One region of the Bacillus sp. GW821-FHT11D08 genome, then DNA from elsewhere that is predicted to be linked to it. Evidence: a T-box and tRNA genes for the amino acid it is inferred to sense, from the RefSeq annotation. Region 1 holds a T-box; the other holds one or more tRNA genes.
What was found. A T-box is a leader RNA that pairs with one kind of tRNA and senses whether it is charged. The one in region 1 lies ahead of alaS (alanine--tRNA ligase), so its partner is inferred to be a tRNA-Ala.
Positions count from the first base shown of each region.

Region 2: it encodes a tRNA-Ala, which carries the amino acid that the T-box ahead of alaS (alanine--tRNA ligase) is inferred to sense. The anticodon was not compared.

Region 1 covers NZ_JBXARS010000003.1:204,010-214,791, forward strand. Annotated here, with positions in the region: gene ruvX (Holliday junction resolvase RuvX) at 1-171, opposite strand, end outside; gene AC1RRX_RS07965 (IreB family regulatory phosphoprotein) at 180-446, opposite strand; gene alaS (alanine--tRNA ligase) at 531-3,167, opposite strand; T-box leader at 3,248-3,455, opposite strand; gene AC1RRX_RS07975 (AI-2E family transporter) at 3,499-4,560, opposite strand; gene AC1RRX_RS07980 (amino acid ABC transporter ATP-binding protein) at 4,780-5,508, shown strand; gene AC1RRX_RS07985 (transporter substrate-binding domain-containing protein) at 5,529-6,356, shown strand; gene AC1RRX_RS07990 (amino acid ABC transporter permease) at 6,413-7,063, shown strand; gene AC1RRX_RS07995 (amino acid ABC transporter permease) at 7,082-7,738, shown strand; gene AC1RRX_RS08000 (YrzQ family protein) at 7,774-7,905, opposite strand; gene AC1RRX_RS08005 (YrzR-like zinc ribbon domain) at 7,927-8,118, opposite strand; gene AC1RRX_RS08010 (PRC-barrel domain-containing protein) at 8,131-8,589, opposite strand; gene recD2 (SF1B family DNA helicase RecD2) at 8,708-10,782, opposite strand, start outside.
Region 2 covers NZ_JBXARS010000001.1:669,523-680,304, reverse strand. Annotated here, with positions in the region: gene AC1RRX_RS03475 (Rap family tetratricopeptide repeat protein) at 1-1,091, opposite strand, end outside; gene AC1RRX_RS03470 (hypothetical protein) at 1,483-1,686, shown strand; gene AC1RRX_RS03465 (hypothetical protein) at 1,810-2,316, shown strand; tRNA gene AC1RRX_RS03460 (tRNA-Ala) at 2,489-2,561, opposite strand; gene AC1RRX_RS03455 (undecaprenyl-diphosphate phosphatase) at 2,689-3,519, opposite strand; gene AC1RRX_RS03450 (AI-2E family transporter) at 3,611-4,771, opposite strand; gene AC1RRX_RS03445 (Gfo/Idh/MocA family protein) at 4,951-5,937, shown strand; gene AC1RRX_RS03440 (type 1 glutamine amidotransferase domain-containing protein) at 5,969-6,493, opposite strand; gene AC1RRX_RS03435 (methyl-accepting chemotaxis protein) at 6,559-8,565, opposite strand; gene AC1RRX_RS03430 (methyl-accepting chemotaxis protein) at 8,681-9,631, opposite strand; partial or broken gene AC1RRX_RS03425 (cache domain-containing protein) at 9,626-10,666, opposite strand.

The sequences.
Region 1 (10,782 bases):
GATCTTCTCTACATTATAGTCTTTCATCAGCTCGGATAAACGGTCCAGACCGTAATCTCCTTCAGCCTCGTTTATTTTTATCGTCTCAATGCCTTGAGCGGTCCAGCCCATTTCATCGCTTAAAGCTACGCCGAGTGTTTTCGTTCCAAGATCAAGTCCCAATATTCTCATGAATGTATTTACGCCTCTTTATGCTGTTCTAGATAGGATTTTACCAATTCCTCGATTAATTCGTCACGTTCCAGTTTGCGAATTAAGTTCCGGGCGTCGCGATGCCTAGGAATGTATGCAGGATCTCCAGACAGCAAGTATCCGACAATCTGGTTGATAGGATTGTACCCCTTTTCCTGAAGCGCATCATATACCGTATTCAGCACTTCTTCGACGTTTGTTTCAGCAGAATCATCGGAGAAATTAAATTTCATCGTTTTATCAAACGAGCTCACCGTTTTGCACCTCTTTCCCAAATTCGCAGGCAAAGTTCAGCCTGAGGTCCTCATCTTATCATCATTCTACACTACTTGAAAGGATTATAAAACGGATTTTATCCAATCTTCCGCAGATGCCAGCGCCTCTTCCAATTTTTCAGGCTGCTTTCCGCCGGCCTGCGCCATGTCCGGACGGCCTCCGCCTCCGCCTCCGCAGACTTCAGCCGCTTGTTTGACCATTTTGCCGGCATGAAGGCCTTTTTCGATCAGGTCTTTCGTCACGCCTGCTGAAAGGTTGACTTTCTCATTTTGCACGGCGCCGAGAATGATGACCGCAGAACCGAGCTTCGCTTTCAGATCATCCACCATAGTGCGAAGGTGGTTCATGTCTTTCGCATTTACTTTTTCAGCCAGCACTTTTACGCCGCCGATGTCTTTTACTTTAGACAGAATGGCTCCGGCTTCCACATTGCCAAGTTTGCTGAGCAATGATTCATTTTCTCTTTGCGCTTCCTTCAGCTCCGCTTGAAGAGACTGAATTCGCTTCGGTACGTCTTTTACGTTTGATTTCAGCTCGTCCGCAGCGTGCTGCAGAAGGCTGAGCTGGCTGTTCATTTCCTGATAAGCGCCTTTTCCTGTTACGGCTTCAATTCTTCGCGTCCCTGCGCCGATCCCTGATTCGGATACGATTTTAAACAGGCCGATTTCAGCCGTATTCGTGACATGGCATCCGCCGCAAAGCTCAAGGCTGTAATCTCCGACTTGTACGACGCGGACAATATCGCCGTATTTCTCGCCGAACAGGGCCATCGCGCCCATTTCTTTCGCTTCATTGATCGGTTTCAAATCAATCGCTACCGGAATGCTCTCCCAGATTTTTTCGTTGACGATTCCTTCAATGCGTTCAAGTTCTTCTTTCGTCACTTGACCGAAATGAGAGAAGTCAAAACGCAGGCGATTTTCGGTAACGAGTGAACCCGCTTGGTTGACATGTGTGCCGAGAACGTCTTTCAGCGCCTGGTGCAGGAGGTGGGTTGCCGTATGGTTTTTCACCACGCCGCTTCTCATTTGATCTTCAACTTCAGCCGTCACGCTTGCGCCTTTTTGAATCGTGCCGCTAGCCACCGTGCCTTCGTGTACATGCTGACCGTTCGGAGCTTTTTTCACGTCTTTAATGGTTACGACAGCCTGCTCGCTTCTCAGCACTCCTCTGTCACCGATCTGTCCGCCGCTTTCAGCATAGAAAGGCGTTTTGTCAAGAAGGATTTGGACGGTATCCCCTTCATGCGCCTCACTGATTAATTGCCCGTCATGAAGAAGCTCGATCACCTTCGCTTCAGCTTTTACAGCACTGTAGCCGACAAATGTGCTTTCTGCGGTAATGTCGCGCAATGCGCCGCCCTGAACCTGCATGCTTCCTACATCTTGGCGCGCATTTCTCGCCCGTTCACGCTGTTTTTCCATTTCGGCTTCAAAGCCTTTATGGTCAACCGTCATTTGCTCATCTTCCGCGTATTCCTCCGTCAATTCAACCGGGAATCCGTACGTATCGTACAGTTTGAATACGTCTTTTCCGGAGATGATGCCGCTGCCTTTTTCCTTCTCTTTCTTTATCACGTCGGATAAAATGGCCAGACCTTCGTTTAATGTTTCGTGGAAGCGCTCTTCCTCCGTTTTGATGACTTTGGCGATAAACTCTTGCTTTTCTTTCACCTCCGGATAGAAAGCGTCCATAATTCCTGCAACAGTCGGTACTAGCTCATACATAAACGGACGGCTGATACCGATGGTTTTCGCGTATCGCACTGCCCGGCGCAAGAGGCGTCTCAGTACATACCCGCGCCCTTCATTCGACGGCAGAGCTCCGTCGCTTACCGCAAATGCGACCGTTCTGATATGATCGGCGATCACTTTAAAGGCCGTATCCTTCACTGCGTCCTTTCCGTAAGCATCTCCGGAAATGCGCTCTGTTGCTTCAATAATCGGCATAAACAAATCAGTGTCAAAGTTTGTCGGGACATCCTGAATCACGGAGACCATCCGTTCAAGCCCCATGCCCGTATCAATGTTTTTCTTCGGAAGCGGTGTGTACGTGCCGTCCGGGTTGTGGTTGAACTCTGAGAATACCAGGTTCCATACTTCAAGATAGCGATCATTTTCGCCGCCCGGATACAATTCAGAATCTGACGGGTCATTGCCGTATTTCTCGCCGCGGTCATAGAAAATTTCCGTATTCGGTCCGCTCGGGCCTTCGCCGATATCCCAGAAGTTCCCTTCCAGACGGATGATTCTTTCTTCCGGAACGCCGATTTTTTCCGCCCATAGCGTATAAGCTTCTTCATCCTCAGGGTGAACCGTTACAGACAGCAGCTCCGGATCAAAGCCGATCCACTTTTCGCTCGTTAAAAACTCCCATGCCCACGTGATCGCTTCTTCTTTAAAATAATCACCGATGGAAAAGTTTCCGAGCATCTCAAAGAACGTGTGGTGGCGCGCCGTTTTCCCCACATTTTCAATATCATTTGTTCGGATTGATTTTTGCGCGTTTACAATTCTCGGATTCTCCGGCACAACGCGGCCGTCAAAGTATTTTTTCAGCGTCGCAACGCCGCTGTTGATCCATAATAAAGACGGATCTTCATGCGGAACCAATGAGGCGCTCGGTTCAACGGCATGGCCTTTTTCTTTAAAGAAATCTAAAAACATTTGACGCACTTCAGCAGAAGTTAAGTGTTTCATCTATATTCCTCCTTATCACTACCCGAAATTCTCTTTTGCGACAGCAAAAAAGCTCTCTCCCTATGCAAACCATGCGTTCACACAGGGACGAGAGCTGTCTCGCGGTACCACCCTGATTACAGGCCGAAAAAGGCCTGTCACCTTTCATCCCGTAACGCAGGACTGCGGCAGCCTTTAACTGCACTCAGGATTAGCTTCGGCCGATCTTCTGCTGAAGCTCCTTTCAGCGTATCGGAGCTTCTCTCTTAAACAGGGCTTCGGCGTACTCATATCCGTCACTCGAGATTCGTATGTATTCTACTCGAAATTATAGACAAGCAGAACCCGAATGTCAATGTTCCGTCCTGATCCGCAAAAAGTGTATGGCCGTCACTTTTAAAACGGCTGCCGCCGGAACAGCGAGAATCATGCCGGGAATGCCCGCGAGCTCTCCTCCGGCAAGGAGCGCCAGCATGATCACGACGGGATGCATTCTGAGACTGCGCCCGACAATAAGCGGGCTCAAAATGTTTCCTTCTATAAATTGCAGAATAAAAATCGTGACGATTACGATGATCACAGCTTTAGCAGAAATCGCCAACGCAAGGAGCAACGCCGGTACAGCGCCGATAAACGGACCGAAATACGGGATGACATTCGTAATCCCGATGGCAAGGCCCAAAATCAGCGGGTAAGGAAGCCCGAACAGCCAAAATGAAACGCCGGCTATTAGCCCGAGCAAAAAACAAACGAGAAGCTGACCGCGGATGTAATCACCGAGAGAGTCGTCTACATCCCGCAGAAATTCACTCCCCCTTTTTCTCCAGGACTTCGGCGTCAAATACCAGACTGTCTTTTTCATGACGTCTATATCCTTCACCATATAGAACACGAGAAAAGGAATCGTCGCCGCGATCAGGATATAATCAAGCACGAAACGGATGCTTCTGATCGTGCTTTCAATCGTGCCGGCAAGAAACGTTTCTGTCTGCTGAATCATTTTGTCCATTCGATGGTGCATGCCGTCAGGCCAATGATCCGTGTGATTATGCAGATGCTTCAGCATGCTGTTGTAGTTTTTGGCAAGACCGGGAATGCTCTCAGAAAGATCCTGCAGCTGTTCAATTAAAACAGGAACCCCTTTATAAACCCCCCAGCCGATTCCGCCGAAAAACAGGCAATAAATCAGAAGCAGGCTTAAAGTTCTAGGCATCCCTTTTCTATGAAGCCATTCAGTAATCGGAAGTAAAAGATAAGCAATAAATACTGCGATGAATATAGGAATAAAGAGAGATTTTATAACAAGCCAAATGGGAGACCATAACATATCGAGCATGCAAAAGACATACACTGTTAACAAAACGAGCAGACATACAGCCGTCCACATTAAGAGCTGCAGCGGTTTTTGAAGCATGACGTTTCACCTCTTGCTTTATCTTTTGACAGAAAGCCGGAATTATTCCCGTTTCGTAAACTCCGCCTTATGACGCAGACCTCTTGACGGAAATAATTATCAGAAATTACTAAATAATCTAAATAATATTCATAAAAATCTGTATAACCATCGTAATGTGTTAAAGGATTTCAAAAACTGTCCAGTCAATATGACTCATGTTTTTTAAGGAGGATGGCCATGATTTCATTTCAGGATGTAAATAAGCACTACGGACATTTCCACGTGCTGAAAAACATTAATCTGCACATTAAAAAAGGGGAAGTCGTCGTTATCATCGGACCTTCAGGATCGGGAAAAAGCACGCTTCTCCGCTGCATTAATCAGCTGGAAACAGTTGATGGAGGCGCCTTAACGGTAAACGGCGTCTCCATCCATGACAAGAAAACGGATATAAATAAGGTCCGCCGCAATATCGGCATGGTGTTCCAGCATTTTCATCTGTACCCGCACAAAACCGTTCTGCAAAACATCATGCTCGCACCGATCAAAGTGCTTAAGCAATCAAAAGAAGAAGCAAAAGAAACGGCCTTATACTATTTGAAAAAAGTCGGTATACCGGAAAAAGCGGACGCTTATCCTTCACAGCTTTCGGGCGGCCAGCAGCAGCGTGTCGCCATCGCCAGGGGGCTTGCGATGAAGCCCGAAATTATGCTGTTTGATGAACCCACATCCGCGCTTGACCCGGAAATGATCGGGGAAGTGCTGGATGTCATGAAAACACTCGCAAAGGAAGGCATGACCATGGCAGTCGTCACACATGAAATGGGATTCGCAAAAGAAGTGGCGGACCGCATCGTGTTTATCGACGGCGGAGCCATCTTAGAAGAAGCTGCACCGGCTGAATTTTACGAAAGCCCCCGTGAAGAGAGGGCGCGTTTATTCTTAAGCCGTATTTTAAATCACTGAAAAGAAACGGAGGAGTGCTTATGTCACGTGTAACAAAATGGCTGTCATTCGGATTGATATCACTGCTGGCCGTCTTTATGCTGGCCGCCTGCGGAGGGAAAGAAACGTCCGGAGATTCAAAAGGAACGGGAAAAGACACGTTAGCCTCTATTAAAGACAGAGACAAAATCATCTTCGGCGTCAAAACCGACACGAGGTTATTCGGGCTGAAAAACCCAAGCTCCGGTGATATTGAAGGCTTCGATATTGATATCTCAAAACAGCTCGCAAAAGATATTCTGGGGGATGAGAAGAAAGCGGAATTTAAAGAAGTGACGTCAAAAACGAGAATTCCGATGCTGCAAAACGGCGATATCGATGCCATCACCGCCACGATGACGATAACGGATGAGCGGAAAAAAGAAGTTGATTTCTCAGATGTTTATTTTGAAGCCGGGCAATCCCTGCTCGTCAAAAAAGGAAGCAGCATCAAAAGCACCGAAGACCTGGGAAAAGGCTCAAAAGTATTGGCGGTAAAAGGCTCTACTTCCTCACAAAACATCAGAGAAAAAGCGCCTGACGCCTCAGTGCTGGAATTTGAAAATTACGCCGAAGCGTTCACTGCGCTTAAAGCGGGACAGGGAGATGCGCTCACAACCGATAATGCGATTTTATACGGCATGGCAGATGAAAATAAACAATATCAGCTGACAGGCGAAACCTTCACCGATGAACCTTACGGAATCGCCGTCAAAAAAGGCCAATCCGGACTCATCAAGGAAATCAACGCCTCTTTGAAAAAAATGAAAGCCGACGGCAGGTACGAAAAAATCTATAAAAAATGGATTAAAGAAGAACCGGCAAAATAGAAAGGACCGCGGGATGAGCAGGCATGCTCATCCCCGTTTTATAAGGAGTGACATAGATGAACTTTTCAATTTTAACGGAAAACTTCGATATGTATATGGACGGTTTCCTGCACACATTGCTTGCGAGCTTCATCGCGCTGGCAGGCAGCTTTGCGCTGGGCGTTCTGATCGCAGTCATGAGAATCACGGCTTTCAAACCCCTTCAATGGATCGGCACTGCGTATGTGGAATTTATCCGCAACATCCCGCTTCTCCTCATCACATTCGTTTTTTATTTCGGACTTCCGAACGCCGGGCTGAGATTGGACGGCTTTCAGGCGGGAACGATTGCGCTTACGATATACACGTCGGCCTTTATCGCAGAAGCCATCAGAGCCGGAATTCAGACTGTCTCCAAAGGGCAGATGGAAGCGGCCAGATCGTCAGGCTTCACCTACAGTCAGGCGATGAGATACGTCATTCTTCCTCAGGCCGTAAAAATCGTGATTCCCCCGCTCGGAAACCAATTTCTCAACCTTGTCAAAAACTCATCAATACTCGGAGTGGTGGCGGGACTCGATTTGATGTATCAGGCGGATCTCGTTTCCTCAAGCACTCTTGTCGTGTTTGATGTCTATATTTTCGTCGCGCTTTTTTATTTGATAGTAACGATCCCGCTCAGCATCGGGGTTCACTATTTGGAAAGACATCTCGGAAAGAGTTATTAGAGAAGGAGAGTGAAAAACATGGATTTTAGCGGCGCCTATACACCTGACCATCTGCTGTTTTTATGGGACGGCTTTTTGGTCACACTTTATGTTGCGCTGATCTCCATTGTCCTGAGTTTTATTTTCGGGCTTGCCGCCGGCACTTTGCGCTATGCGAAAATTCCTATCGTCTCGGGCATTATAGCGGCCATTGTGGAAACCATCCGCAACCTGCCGCTGTTATTAATCATTTTCTTTACGTTTTTTGCCCTACCGGAAATCGGGATCAAACTGGAAATTACCGCGGCCGCCATTACGGCGCTGACGATTTTTGAATCGGCCATGCTGTCAGAAATCATCAGAAGCGGTTTGCAATCCGTTGACAAAGGACAGATTGAAGCGGCGCGTTCTTCAGGACTGACGTACACGCAGACTCTTTTTCTCGTCGTCATGCCGCAGGCGCTCAGGCGTATGGTTCCTCCGATTGTGAGCCAGTTTATCTCCTTATTAAAGGATACGTCACTTGCGGTCGTCATCGCTCTGCCCGAACTGATTCATAACGCGCAGATCTTAAACGGACAAAGCGCTGACGGAGGATATTTTTTCCCGATCTTTCTGCTGGCAGCCCTGATGTATTTCGCGGTCAATTACAGCCTGTCTCTCGCAGCCAGCCGGCTGGAAGCGAGACAAACGTAAAAAGGATACTTCCGGAGAAGTATCCTTTTTTCTGCTTAAAACATTTTCATGACTCGTCTTCTCATCCGTTTCATACCTTTTTTATTCAGCATATCGGACTGAGAAGCCATACGATACATAACGGCTCCAGCTCCTAAAGCCAACAGAGAGGTCATTGTTCTGCCCATCGCGCGTATCTCCTTTCAACTTTAAAAATTGATACTGCGTTCGTCTTCAGAAAACAAATCATCAAGACTGCTTAACGTGCCGTCTTCCTCTACTTGATGTGTCGCAATTTTGCCTTTGGCTACCGTCAGCTCAATGAAGCAGCCCCAGCAATAGTATTGGTTTACGCCGATTTTGCCGATATCTTTACTTTTGCAGTTCGGACATACAAGCACAGACTACACCTCTTATCCGTTCAGGACGATGCCTTCTTTCCCCGCTTCAATAAGCGTATCGGCGGCGCGGCGCACTTGGCGTCTGCCAGCCAGATCTGAAAAGAAGCCGTCCGAGAGTTCATATGCTACGATTATGCCCCTGTCCAAACAAAAGTATACATCTTCCAGCAAACCGAACATTTCACCATCAGGCGATTTCACCGGCTGCATCTTAATCTGTTCAAAGGTGAAACAGCTCTTCGGCAAAGGCTGCAAATGAGCATGACCGGCAGCTACGGCTTCTTGATCCATCTCTTTTATATCACTTGCCTCTAAAAAAAGATGGCGGTTATGAAACAGGCGTTTCTGCTCCAGCACGAAACCGAGAAACCGGCCGTCCAGAGAGAAACATACATCCGATATCATCCCGAGACTGCGCCCGGTGTTTTCGTCATATACTGTTCGTCCTTCAGCTGCATGGCATGTTCTCAAAGTGTGATCAACCACCTTTTGTTGAACACGTATAGGTTTTGCCAAGAAGCCGGGCAGCATACTTTGAAATGACTTCCACAGGCGAAAACCCGGCGCTTGTTTATGCTCCGGGTTTTATTTACGCTTTTTCTTCCATAAAGTCAAACGGCGTGATGCCTTCCATTCCGATGTTCGCATCATATACACTGAACGGCAGCTCTTTTTGCAGGGCGGCCAGTTCTGCATCCATCTCTTCAGTCTGCTCTGTGAGCCTGTTTTTAAGCGATGTCTGTCTGACGGTGGCATCATTGTTTTTGACGCCCCATTCAAGCGCTTCTTCTTCTCCGCAAAGAATCAGAAATTTTTTCGCCCTTGTAATGGCGGTATAAAGCAGATTTCTCCTGAGCATTCGATAGTAGCCTTTGACGACAGGCAGGACGACAATCGGGAATTCGCTTCCCTGCGACTTATGAATCGAACAGCAGTACGCGTGGGTAAACTGGCTGAAATCCTTTTTCGTAAAGGTGATTTCGTTGCCGTCAAATGAGACGACGACCATGTCTTCTTTTTCCGTATTTTCTTTGGCATAAAAAATGGATACGATTTCGCCGATATCGCCGTTAAACACATTGTTTTCCGGCTGGTTGACAAGCTGCAATATTTTATCGCCCGTCCTGTAGACGACATCTCCGAATTTCAGCTCCCGCCTTTTTTCTTTCGGCGGATTCATGATGTCTTGAAGAAGCATATTCAGCTCGTTAATTCCCGCTTTTCCCCTGTACATCGGGGCAAGCACTTGAATATCCCTGGAGGTATACCCCTTTTTTAACGCGTTCGAGACGACCTGATCCACGACTTCTTTAATCTGTGAAGAATTACAGCGGATAAATGAGCGGTCCTTTGTCGGCGCGGTCAGCCCCTTTGGAAGCAGTCCTTTTTTCATATCATGCGCAAGTTCCACAATGGATGATCCTTCAGCCTGACGGTAAATATCTGTCAGGCGCACGGTCGGCAGCACCTCAGAAGCCAAAAGGTCTCTGAGCACCTGCCCCGGTCCTACTGAAGGAAGCTGGTCTTCATCACCGACGACAATGAGCTGAATGTGCTTAGGAAGCGCCTTAAACAAATGGCTGGCGAGCCAGATATCGAGCATACTCGCTTCGTCTATAATGATCAGTTTCCCTTCTATCGGCTGATCTTCATTGTAGGTAAAGCCTTCAGCGCCATTCCAGCCGAGCAGCCTGTGTATCGTAACAGCCGGCAGACCCGTAGATTCGCTCATCCGTTTTGCGGCTCTTCCGGTCGGCGCGGCAAGCAGCACCGGGAACGCCTCGTCTTTTTTATAATCACCGGGGTCAAGCGATACTCCGTGCAGTTCACTGTATAATTCCACGATTCCTTTAATAACGGTCGTTTTCCCCGTCCCAGGTCCTCCGGTCAGTAAAAGCATCGGTGAAGACAGCGCTTTTTGAATGGCATCCTTTTGGCTTGGTGCGTATTGAACATTCATCCGTTCTTCCAGTTCACCGAGTGCAAGCAGAAATTCCGATTCAGGAAATTGATCGGCATACTCCGTTTGAGCCGCAATGTCGAGCACGCGTTTTGCGACATTTTGTTCGGCGTAAAACAAGGACGGAAAATAGCAGCGTTCTCCTTCTATGACGATATCCTTACTCTCCCCGAGGGCGATGATGCCGTCAGCCGCATCCATTTCCGTGACGCGGCCGCCTTCAGCTGACTGATTCAGGAGCGTTTGCGTATTGATTATCAGCTGCTTTGTTTCTATGTACGTATGGCCCTCTGAAAGACAGGTCGATTCAATTGTATATAAGATAGCCGCTTTGATCCGCTCCGGGTGGTTTCCTGACAGACCCATTTTTCCGCCCAGCTCGTCAGCTTTCACAAAGCCGATGCCTTCAACGTCTTTTACAAGCTGATAAGGATTTTCCTGAATTTTCTCCAGTGTTTCCGTTTCGTAGGCCTGATATATTTTCATGGATAGCTGGGGCCCGAAACCGTATTGGTTCAGAGAGATCATAATCTGCTCAAGCCCCTGATGCCGCTGCAGCTCTCCGGCAAGCTTATCCGCTTTCTTTTTCGACATTTTCGGCACATCGTAAAGCACCGACGCATCCGTCAGAATTTTATTGAGCGCGCCGTCTCCGAGCTTTTTGACGATTTCTTCCGCCGTTTTTTTTCCGATTCCTTCAAACA
Region 2 (10,782 bases), on a different contig from region 1:
TGCGTTTGAATCATTTTTTGATGATAAAAATAAGATTTGTCATATTGCTTTGACTCTGCATAAACAGCAGCCGTATCAAGAGCAATATCTTCTACATACGAATAGTTTTTATTTTTCTCAAGGTAATCAATTGTTTTTTTGATTCCCATTTGGTCTATTGCATTAATATATAAAGCCTCCAAATATTTTTGCAGAGATTCAAACAGCTTATCTCCTTGAAATATCGCTGATGAAAGTCCCTTTTTGCTGATTTGAATCGCCTCGCTTGTTTTCCCTTGTTTAAATAGAAGCTTTGCGTATGTAAACAAGGAATGCGGAAGGTTACCCAATTTATACTTTTCAGATATCTCCGCTGCTTTTTTTAAGTAGATTTCAGCTTTACTGTATTCTTCTAAGTCTCCGTAATTCTTTCCTATGTTGTAATAAGCAGAACTGAGCAGCCTTTCATTATTGTTTACTTGTTTCGACAACTCTAAAGCTTTTTCTAAATGCGGCAAGCTTTTTTCAAAGCGTTTAAAGTCAATATAATTCCCTGATATGACAAATAGACATTGAATTTTCCGGACCTTATACAACTCATACTGATCGTAAATATCGAGCGCTTGCTTTACGTGATGCATAGAGACGTGACTTTGTTTCATACCGTAATATGCTTCAGCCAGTTTAAAATGAAACTCCGCTCTCTCAATTTCATCATGCACATGAACGAGTTGTTTTTCAGCCTCTCTATAAAAGCCGATAGCCTTTACATACTGCTTTTGATCAAATTCATACATGCCGCGGAAAAATAAAGAATAATAGCACAGCAGGCCGGAAATTCCTTTATTTGATGCTTCGATTTTTTCCAGCAGCTCGTCAATTGTCGGTCTCACGCGGGTAGTCACCGGTTCTAAATAATCCAACATGAGCTGATGGCGGAATTTCATGAGGGTGTAGTAAATCAGTAGATACTCGTCTTCTTCCATCTCATTTATTTCTTGTTCCACTTCCGCTTTCAAAATTTCCGCATCCGGAACACTGAACTGACGTATCATTTTGTACCATTCATTAATCTTAACGCCAACCTCCGATGATGGTAAAACAGAACTCACAAGGCCACTCCTCCTTTTATATAATATTCTAACATTTCCATAATATGTTTGGGCGAAAAAAAACCGCAATTTGTTTGCGGTCTACAGTGATTATAAAATCATGATTTTGTTGGATAAAAGATACATCATTTCTTATACCATTAGACATATTACGCATTACTTATTTTCACATAACTGTTGGAAATGGCCATTCTATTTGCGATAATAAAACTAATGTGTCGGGAATACAAATGGGGAGGGGATAAGGATGTGCCATTTTAAAATGAGCCTTACTTTATCACTCAAGCGTTCTCAGCTCTAAAGAAATGTGTACTTTGGATAAACGTGTATAAGTAGACTTTCTACAAGTCTACTTTATTTTTTCTCATAAATAAAAACGAGGTGAAAATCAATGGATGGTATAGAATTTTTAGAAAACATGACACGACTTGGAATAATCATTTTGGTGTTCTCCGGATACGCTATTTATTGGAAATTAGGTAAAACAAAAAGAGAGCGAGGGCTTTCAAAATTTGAAGCTTGTCTTAGGTTCTCTGTAATGTTTGGGATAATAGCATGGGGGGTTTCGACTCTTGCTTTGAGTTTATGGTCATAATCTTTTTTGTCGATATTTGACTTATCCTGTCTAAACAGATTAAAACTGGATAAACATACCCTAATTTGGAAAAATGTGTTACCATGTAGTTACTTGTACAATTTTCCAAAAGGGGGAGTTATAATGTTGAAAAGATTAGTTTTTCTGGCGTTGACCCTACTTCTTGCTATTGCTACAATAGCGCCAACAGTTTCAGCAGAGGAAGAGAACGGGTTAGATGGATTAACTAAAGAACAAATTGAAAAATCTTTAAAAGAAGTTGAGTACATCTTTACTAAGATTGTAATTTTTGATGAAGAAACAGGTTACACAGTTAATGAGGGTGAGCTTGAAAAGTCTCCTTATACCAAAGGTCAAAAAGAGGGTATGATCGCCTTCGCTAACTATATGAACAAGGAATATAAGTATGCAAGTGTCCAAAAGAACACTGTTCAAAGATGCCTTGAAGATGCTATTGGTATCTCTAAAGGAGCATTAGATAAAGTTCAAAAGGCAATTGAAAAAGGAGATTGGTGGACAGTATTGGAATATCTGGGCAAATTAGGTGTAGCAATTTCTCCACCAGTATTATTTACATTCTTCCTGTTCTGCGGTGCTACACCAGCAAAGATTGCTCCGCAAGAAAATTGATAAACAACAAAGCCGCCTTTAGAGGCGGCTTCTTCAATCCTAATTGAAGGCGAAAAGCAACTAAACTTCCTCAAAATAAATTTTTCGTCCCCAAATTGTCCCCAATTGCTTTTTGGGGCTATTGGCTCTGTTCCTGACAAATAAAAAAACCCTTATAAAGGGTTTAAAGGTATGGAGCCAAGGGGGCTCGAACCCCTGACCTCTACGCTGCCAGCGTAGCGCTCTCCCAGCTGAGCTATGGCCCCGTGCTGTAACGTCATGTTTTATTATAGACGAGTCTTCTATGAATTTCAAGCAGAAAATTCAGTTTGCTCATATTTTCCTGAGACGTTTTTCGAACATAAAAAGAAGACCCTCCGGGGGCCTCTTCGTTTATCGCACGAGCATGATTAAAATGATGCCGAGGATGACACGGTAAATGGCGAACGGGACAAGCTTAATCCGGTTAATGAGCCGAAGAAAAAACTTGACGACTAAGAGGGCGACGACAAAGGCGCAGATAAAGCCGACAAGAAAAAACGGAATCATGTCATAAGAAAGACTGCTCCAGTATTTCACCAGCTTCAGAAGGCTTGCGCCCGCCATAATCGGAATAGCCATAATAAATGTGAAGTCTGCGGCTGCTCGGTGATTCAAGCCGACAATGACACCTCCGGCAATCGTTGAGCCTGAGCGGGAAAATCCGGGCCATAAGGCGAGACACTGGAATAATCCGACACAGAAAGCCTGTTTGTAGGTGATTCTGTCTACCGTATCGATCGTTTCTTTCCTTTTATTGATCCAGTCCGCTATAAGCATAAGCACGGCTCCGGCAATTAATCCGTAAGCGACCGTTCTGACGGAGAATAAATAGCGGTCAATGAAATCCTCAAATAAAAAGCCGAGCACCGCCGCCGGAACAAGACCGACGGCGATTTGCGCGATGGTCAGCCTGTATCCCTTCTGCTGATCGCGCGTGACGTTTTTTTTGAGGCCGAGTAAATGTAATATCCGATCCTTAAACACAATGGCCACCGCCAGAATCGAACCGAGCTGAATCACCACTTTGAAGGAATTGGCGGCTTCCGGATTCATCAGGCTTCCGGATTTCAGCCAGATGTCATCCGCTATGATCATATGTCCCGTGGAAGAAACCGGCGCATACTCCGTCAGCCCTTCCACGATTCCCAAAACGGCTGCTGTGAACATCTCCCATAATGTCATCCCATTCTTCCCTTCATTCATCATTTACAAAAGAGAAGCTCTCCTCTGAAGGAAAGCCTGTCTTATAATAAATATCATATCCGTTCCGATTTTATGACTTCGATCCAGCATCATTTTTTTCTTCTTCATATAAATGCGAACGCATTTTGAACCAATCAAACAGATGGGTCGTGACCACTTTGATGACCGCATACCCCGGGATGGCTAAAATAATGCCGACAACCCCGAACAGCTTTCCGGCAGTTAAAAGAACAAAGATGATGGTAATCGGGTGAATGTGAAGATTTTTCCCCATGATCTGCGGAGAAATTAATTTTCCTTCCACGAGCTGGACAACGGTCCAGACAATCGCAAGCTTCAGCAGCATAAGGGGCGAAGTGACCAACGCGATAATAATCGCCGGCGTGATAGCAATGGTCGGCCCTAAATACGGAACAACGCTCGTACAAGCGGCAATGACCGCAAGCAGTGACGCATAATCAAGTCCGATAATCAGATAGCCGATAAATAATAAAAACCCGATGCAGAAGCTGACGATGACCTGTCCTCTAATATAGGAGCTTAATCTGTGGTTCATTTCACTAAGCATCGTATACGTTTGTTCTTTCAGACGGGTGGGCACAAACTTTAAGATATAGATTGGCAGTTTTTTGCCGTCTTTCAGCAAATAGAACAGAATAAACGGCACGGTCACAATTGAAATAATCACTTCCGTCAGCGCGCCGATAAAATTCCCGACCCCGGTAAATGTGCTGTTTGCAATTGTCGCCGCCTGCGCCGATACTTTATTAGCAAGATCGGAAATGTTGATATTCATCGTCTTTTGCGCCTGATTTACAAAATCGCTTCCGATCAGGCTTTTCGTCTGATCTTCAACGATATCCACATATTTCGGCAGATTGTCGATCAGGCTCATGATCTGTTCCTTTAAAAACGGAATAATTGAAACGACCGTAATCGTAATCAGCCCTATAATAATGAGGTAAAGGAGCAGGATGGAATAGACTCTTTTCACTCTTATTTTTTCCAATATATCTACGATCGGATTAAGCAGATAATAAACGATTCCTGTCAAAATGACGGGGAGCGCAATCGTTTTAAGCAGGACGATAATGGGTGTGAAAATAAATGATGTCTTCATAAAGACAAGGATATTGAGACCGATGAGCAGCAATACAAGCAAAAACAAGACAAATTTATTGTCTAAGAAAAACTGTTTAAATCTGCCGCCCCATGTTTGCAATGTTTCCACTATTGTTCCTCCATCATATGTATTTTACTTAAATTGTACACTATCGTTCCTGTAATGAAAAATAATAACCGGTCTCTATGGGAATTTTTCCTATCTCTTTAGCTGCCAGCCTTTTTTCCATTTATGTTTCTCAGAAAAAAAGCTATAATGTAAGCCAATACATAGAAGGAGCGATAGCAATGATTCGATTTGCAACAGTCGGAACGAATTGGATTACAGAACGATTTCTGGAGGCGGCTTCTGCTATTGATGATTTTCAATTAACGGCGGTTTATTCCAGAACTGAGGAACGTGCGGCGGAATTCGCCGGCAAACACGGCGCTGCTCATTATTTCACCAGCCTGAAAGAAATGGCGGAAAGCGAAGCCTATGACGCGGTGTATCTCGCCAGCCCGAATGCATTTCACAAAGAGCAGGCGGTCCTTTTTATGGAACACGGCAAGCATGTACTGTGCGAAAAACCGTTTGCGTCTAACGCAAGGGAAACGGATGAAATGATTCATGCAGCCAAAACGAACGGCGTTCTCTTGATGGAAGCCATGAAAACAACGTTCCTGCCGAACTTCAGCATGCTTCAAAACCACTTACATAAAATCGGACCCGTCAGGAGATTCACGGCAAGCTACTGCCAATATTCATCACGATATGATGCATATAAGAACGGTACGGTGCTAAACGCGTTTAAGCCTGAATTATCGAACGGTTCGTTAATGGACATCGGCGTGTACTGCATTTATCCGGCCGTCGTCCTGTTCGGCAAACCGAAAAACGTCATTGCGACCGGTCATAAACTCTCATCCGGCGTTGACGGCGAAGGCACGGTCATTCTGTCATACGACGGATTTGAAGCGGTGCTGATGCATTCGAAAATCTCAAATTCGTTTGCCCCGGCGGAAATTCAGGGTGAAGACGGCACGATCGTTCTGGACAGCATTCACGGACCGGAACGGGCGGAAATCCGCTATCGTGACGGCCGGACGGAAGACATTTCAGTCCCTGATCTGAAACCGTCGATGTACTACGAAACGGCTGAATTCATCAATCTTCTTCGAAACGGACAGCGGGAGTCTTCCGAAAATACATTTGAACGTTCTTTCATTACGGCAAGTATTATGGAAGAAGCGAGAAAACAAATCGGAATTGTCTTTCCCGCCGATCAAAACTAAAAACATCCGCCCGGATTCGGGCGGATGTTTTTTATTTGGACGCTAACAGGTCAGCAAACGCTTTTGCATACTGCGGAAGGTCGGGCGGGCGGCGGCTTGATACAATGTGGCCGTCAGTTACGACTGCTTCATCCAGCCACTGTGCCCCTGCATTTGTCATGTCGTCTTTGATGCCGGGCGTGCTCGTTACTTTTTTTCCTGCGAGAATTCCGGCAGATATGAGCACCCAGCCCGCATGACAGATCTGGCCGATCGGCTTTTTCTGCTCGTTCATCGTACGGATGATGTCCAAAACTTCGGGATATCTTCGCAGTTTGTCAGGAGCCCAGCCGCCAGGCACGAGCACAGCATCATACTCCTGGATAATCAGGCTCTTAAAATCGTAATCCGCCGTCGCGGGCACGCCGTATTTTCCTTTGTATGAACGGCCCGCTTCTTCTCCTATTAAATGAACGATCGCGCCTTCCTCTCTCAGCCGGTAGACGGGATACCAAAGCTCTAAGTCTTCAAAATCGTCACTGACAAGCGCTATGACTTTTTTGCCTTCTAATCTCATCACTGCCACTCCCTTCTTTTATATTAGTGTATCGCTTTTTTCAGATGAGGAAAAGAAACAGCTCGCTACAGCTGTTCTTCGTCTTCAGACTGAATCGTAAATTTCCGTGTGACCTGCTGCAGTTCTTCAGCCATATGCGCAAGCGTTTCGGCGGATGAACTGATTTCTTCCATGGAGGCCAGCTGCTCTTCAGCTGAGGCGGCGATGTCTTGAATGCCGGCGGACCCTTCTTTGGCGACTGAGGTAATGTCCTCCACCGCGTTTGTCACATTTTGCGACCCGGCTGCAAGCTTCTCAAGCGTTCCGTTCATATGCTGCAAGGCGCCTGAAATCTGAGTCGTCATTTCTGAGATTTTTTTGAAGCTTTCGGCCGTTTGATCCGTAATATCGAGGCCTTCCTTCACATCTTGATTCACCGCTTGGAATACGGAAAGCGATGTGGCGATTTCTTTGACGATTTCCTGAATCAGCGTTTCGATTTCCTTCGCGGAGCCGGCTGATTGTACGGCAAGCTTTCTCACTTCTTCCGCAACGACGGAGAAGCCCCGCCCGTATTCGCCGGCTCTGGCCGCTTCAATGGCCGCGTTTAAGGCAAGCAGATTTGTTTGATCGGCAATGCCGTTAATGACGTTCAGAATGCTCTTAATGTCGTGCGACTTCGTTTCCAGTCCTTTTACGACCGCTTCCGCCTGCTGTACGGAACGATCAATTGTTTTCATCTGGCCGACCGTTTTCGCCACTAATTCTTCTCCGCTTCCGGCCGTTTCAGAGGTTTGGATGGCGGATTCAGTGATTTCCGCCGATACATTCGCCGTCTCGGCAATGCCCGCATTCATTTGGGAAAGGTGATCAGCACTTTCTTCCAATTTCTCGCTTTGTGATTCGTTTCCGTTTGAGAATTGTTCAATCGCCAGTGTAATATGCTCTGTCGCCTTGCTTGTCTGTCCGGCGGATGCCGTCAGCTCTTCGGATGAAGAAGCGACATGTTCGACGGATGACTGGATGACGCCGATGACAGACCGGAGTGATGCCGACATCTCATTGAAGCTTTGGCTGAGCTGCCCGAATTCATTTTTCGACTTGATGTCAATGACTTCCGTTAAATCGCCGTCACTGATTTTAGCTGATGTCGAAACAAGTTTTTTGAGCGGTTTTGCAATCGAGCGAATGATAAAAACGATTAAAATACCGCCGACGATAAGAGAAACCGCCAGGATGATCAGCGCCATTTTCATGACAGGCGAGGCTGCATCATGGATCTCACTGACAAAAAATGTGCCGGCGATTTTCCAGCCCGTCAGTTTGTTTGTCGTGAAGGCCATTTTCTTCTGCTGTCCTTCAAACATGTATTCAAACGATCCGCTTGATTTGGAAAATACCTCTTTCGTCCACTCTCCGGAGCCTTCCGTTCCCGCTTTTATAGTCGGATGGGCGATGTATTTTTTATCTCCCGTTGTAATGAAGGCAAATCCTTTATGACCGATCTGCACGCGTTCGGAAGCGTTCAGAAGGTCGCCCAGATTAATATCAAGCGCCACAACGCCTGATCCGTCTTTTGTCTGCTGGGCAATCGTAACGACCGTCTGTCCGGTTGCAGCGTCTTTATAGGGCTCGGTAAACACCGGCTGTCCGCTTTTTTCAAGTGCTTTGGTATACCACTCGCGCGTGAGCGGATTATAATCGGACGGCATGTCAGCGGACGGATATTTCACGAACGCTTTGTCGCGAGACGCGGCGTAAATTGACGCGACATCGTCATTTACGGTGACATACTGCTTCATATTGTCGAGCAGTACCGATTTATTTTTCGTATTCAGTTTTTCCTTTGTGATTGATTCGCTGTAGTAGTCAATCGCTTTGAGCTTACTCTCAAGCATGTTTTCCAGCACGCTGTTCAGTTCGCTGACATTTCCCTGGGCGCTGTGGGTCAGTTCGCTTTCTAATGTACTCCCCGCCGTTTGGTAGCTGAAGTAGGCGAGTATGCCGATCGGAAGCACCAATACGGCTAAAAATGCCGCGATCAGCGGCTTGCTGATGGATGGCTGTTTGATCCAATGTATCAGTTGTTTCATTTTTTCAGTCTCCTTCTTTGAAAAGCTAAATCTAATATCGTCAGCCAGGACAAAAGATTTATTAAAAAAACTAAAAAAAACACCCAAACAGCACATTTGGGTGTTCTATGACCTATTAATCTATTTTAAATCGTTTCGTCATATCACGTAATTCTTCCGCCATTTGGGATAACGTTTCCGAAGACGAACTGATTTCTTCCATTGAAGCCAGCTGTTCTTCGGCGGAGGCCGCAATATCCTGAATGCTGGCGGAGCTTTCTTTTGCGATGGACGCGATTTGCTCAGAAGCTCCTGAAATCTGCTGAGATCCTGCTGTCAGCTGTTCTACCGTCGCATTCATATTTTGAATTTCTCCGGCGATCTGGTTCGTCATTTCAGAAATCCGTTTGAAGCTCGTTTCGGTCTGATTCGTAATATCCAGTCCGCTCTCCACCTCTTTGTTGACGGATTGGAACATGCCGAGAGATGTATTGATTTCGTTGACGATTTCTATAATTAAGCTTTCGATTTCTTTCGCTGAATCGGCAGACTGGACCGCAAGTTTTCTGACCTCTTCGGCGACGACGGAGAAGCCCCGGCCGTATTCACCCGCACGCGCGGCTTCAATTGCCGCGTTCAGCGCAAGAAGGTTTGTCTGATCAGCGATTCCGTTAATGACACGGAGAATGTTTGTAATGTCTTTTGATTTTGTTTCAAGTCCGCGCACCACTTGTTCAGCTTCTTTCACTGACCGGTCAATGACGTTCATTTGGCCGACCGTCTGGTGGACGAGCTTTCCGCCTGAATTGGCGACTTCCGCTGATGTGGCGGAGGATTCGGTAATGACGGCAGATGCTTTCGCCATATCTTTAAGCCCGCTGTTCATTTGGTAAATATGTTCCGCCGCGCTTTCAATATTTTCACTTTGACTTTCATTTCCGTTAGAAAATTGTTCGATCGCCAGTGTGATATGTTCCGTTGCCTTGCTTGTCTGCTCCGCTGAAGCCGTCAGCTCCTCTGAGGAAGATGCGACGTTATTCACGGAATCCTGGATGGCATGGATGAGAGACCTGAGCGAAGCGGCCATATTGTTAAAGCTTTTGCCAAGCTCGCCTAATTCATCTTTTGACTGAATCTCGATCGTTTCTGTTAAGTCGCCTTCACTGATCTGTTTCGATGATGTCACAAGCTGCTTGAGCGGTTTTGTGATTGAACGGATAATCAGCACCATGACGATGGTTCCGATCACAATCGCTAATACGAGAACGAGCAGGGACAGATGGAGGATCGGTAGGGCCGCTTCATGAATTTCGTCCAGATACATTGTTCCGGTAATCTTCCAGCCTGTCAGCCCGTTCGTATCATAAGCCATTTTCTTTTCCTGGCCGTCGTATTTGTATTGAAAATCACCTTTTTTGCTGGTGAACAGCTGTTCAGCCCACTCCCCGTTTAATACTGTGCCTGACGTGCGGTTCGGGTGGGCGACCACTTTTTTGTCTTTCGTCAGGATAAAAGCGTAGCCTGATTTTCCGATGTTCACTTTCTTTGTCGTTTTCAGAAGCTCATCGATTTTCATATTGATGGCGACGACCCCTGAGCCGTCTTTCGTCTGCTGAACGACCGTCACGACCATCGTATTGGTGGAAGCCGTGCGGTAAGGATCTGTTACAACAACCTTCCCCTTATTTTCCACGGCCTTTTTATACCAGTCTCTTTCAAGCGGATTATATCCTTTAGGCATCTGCAGATCCGGATACCGTGTGAAATGTCCTTTCGTGTCACTCGTATAAATGGATTCCACGTCTTTATTGATCTTCATGTACTCTGTGAATTTATCGGTAATTTGCGATTGGTTTTTCGGCTTGTACCGATCCTTTGTGAGCCAATCGCTGAAATATGCCGTTCCGTCTTCCTTTTGGCTGATGCTTGTGTTGATCATATCGTTAATCTGCTGCACATTATCTAGTGCGCTTCCCATCATCTGCCTGTCAAGCGTGCTTATCGCCGATTGATAGGCGATAAAAGCCAGCGTTGAAATAGGAAGAATGAGAATGGCCAAAAAAGAAATGAGCAGTTTTCTTGTAAGCGATCTCTGCTTGATGATTTGCACAATTTTTTTCATCTGCTATATCTCCTCTTGCGTGTTTACCCTTCATATCGGCAATTATGGGTAAATATACACATCCAAAAAGAAGAAATATAACGAAACATACTTTTTACCTATCTTAAAATTAGTCT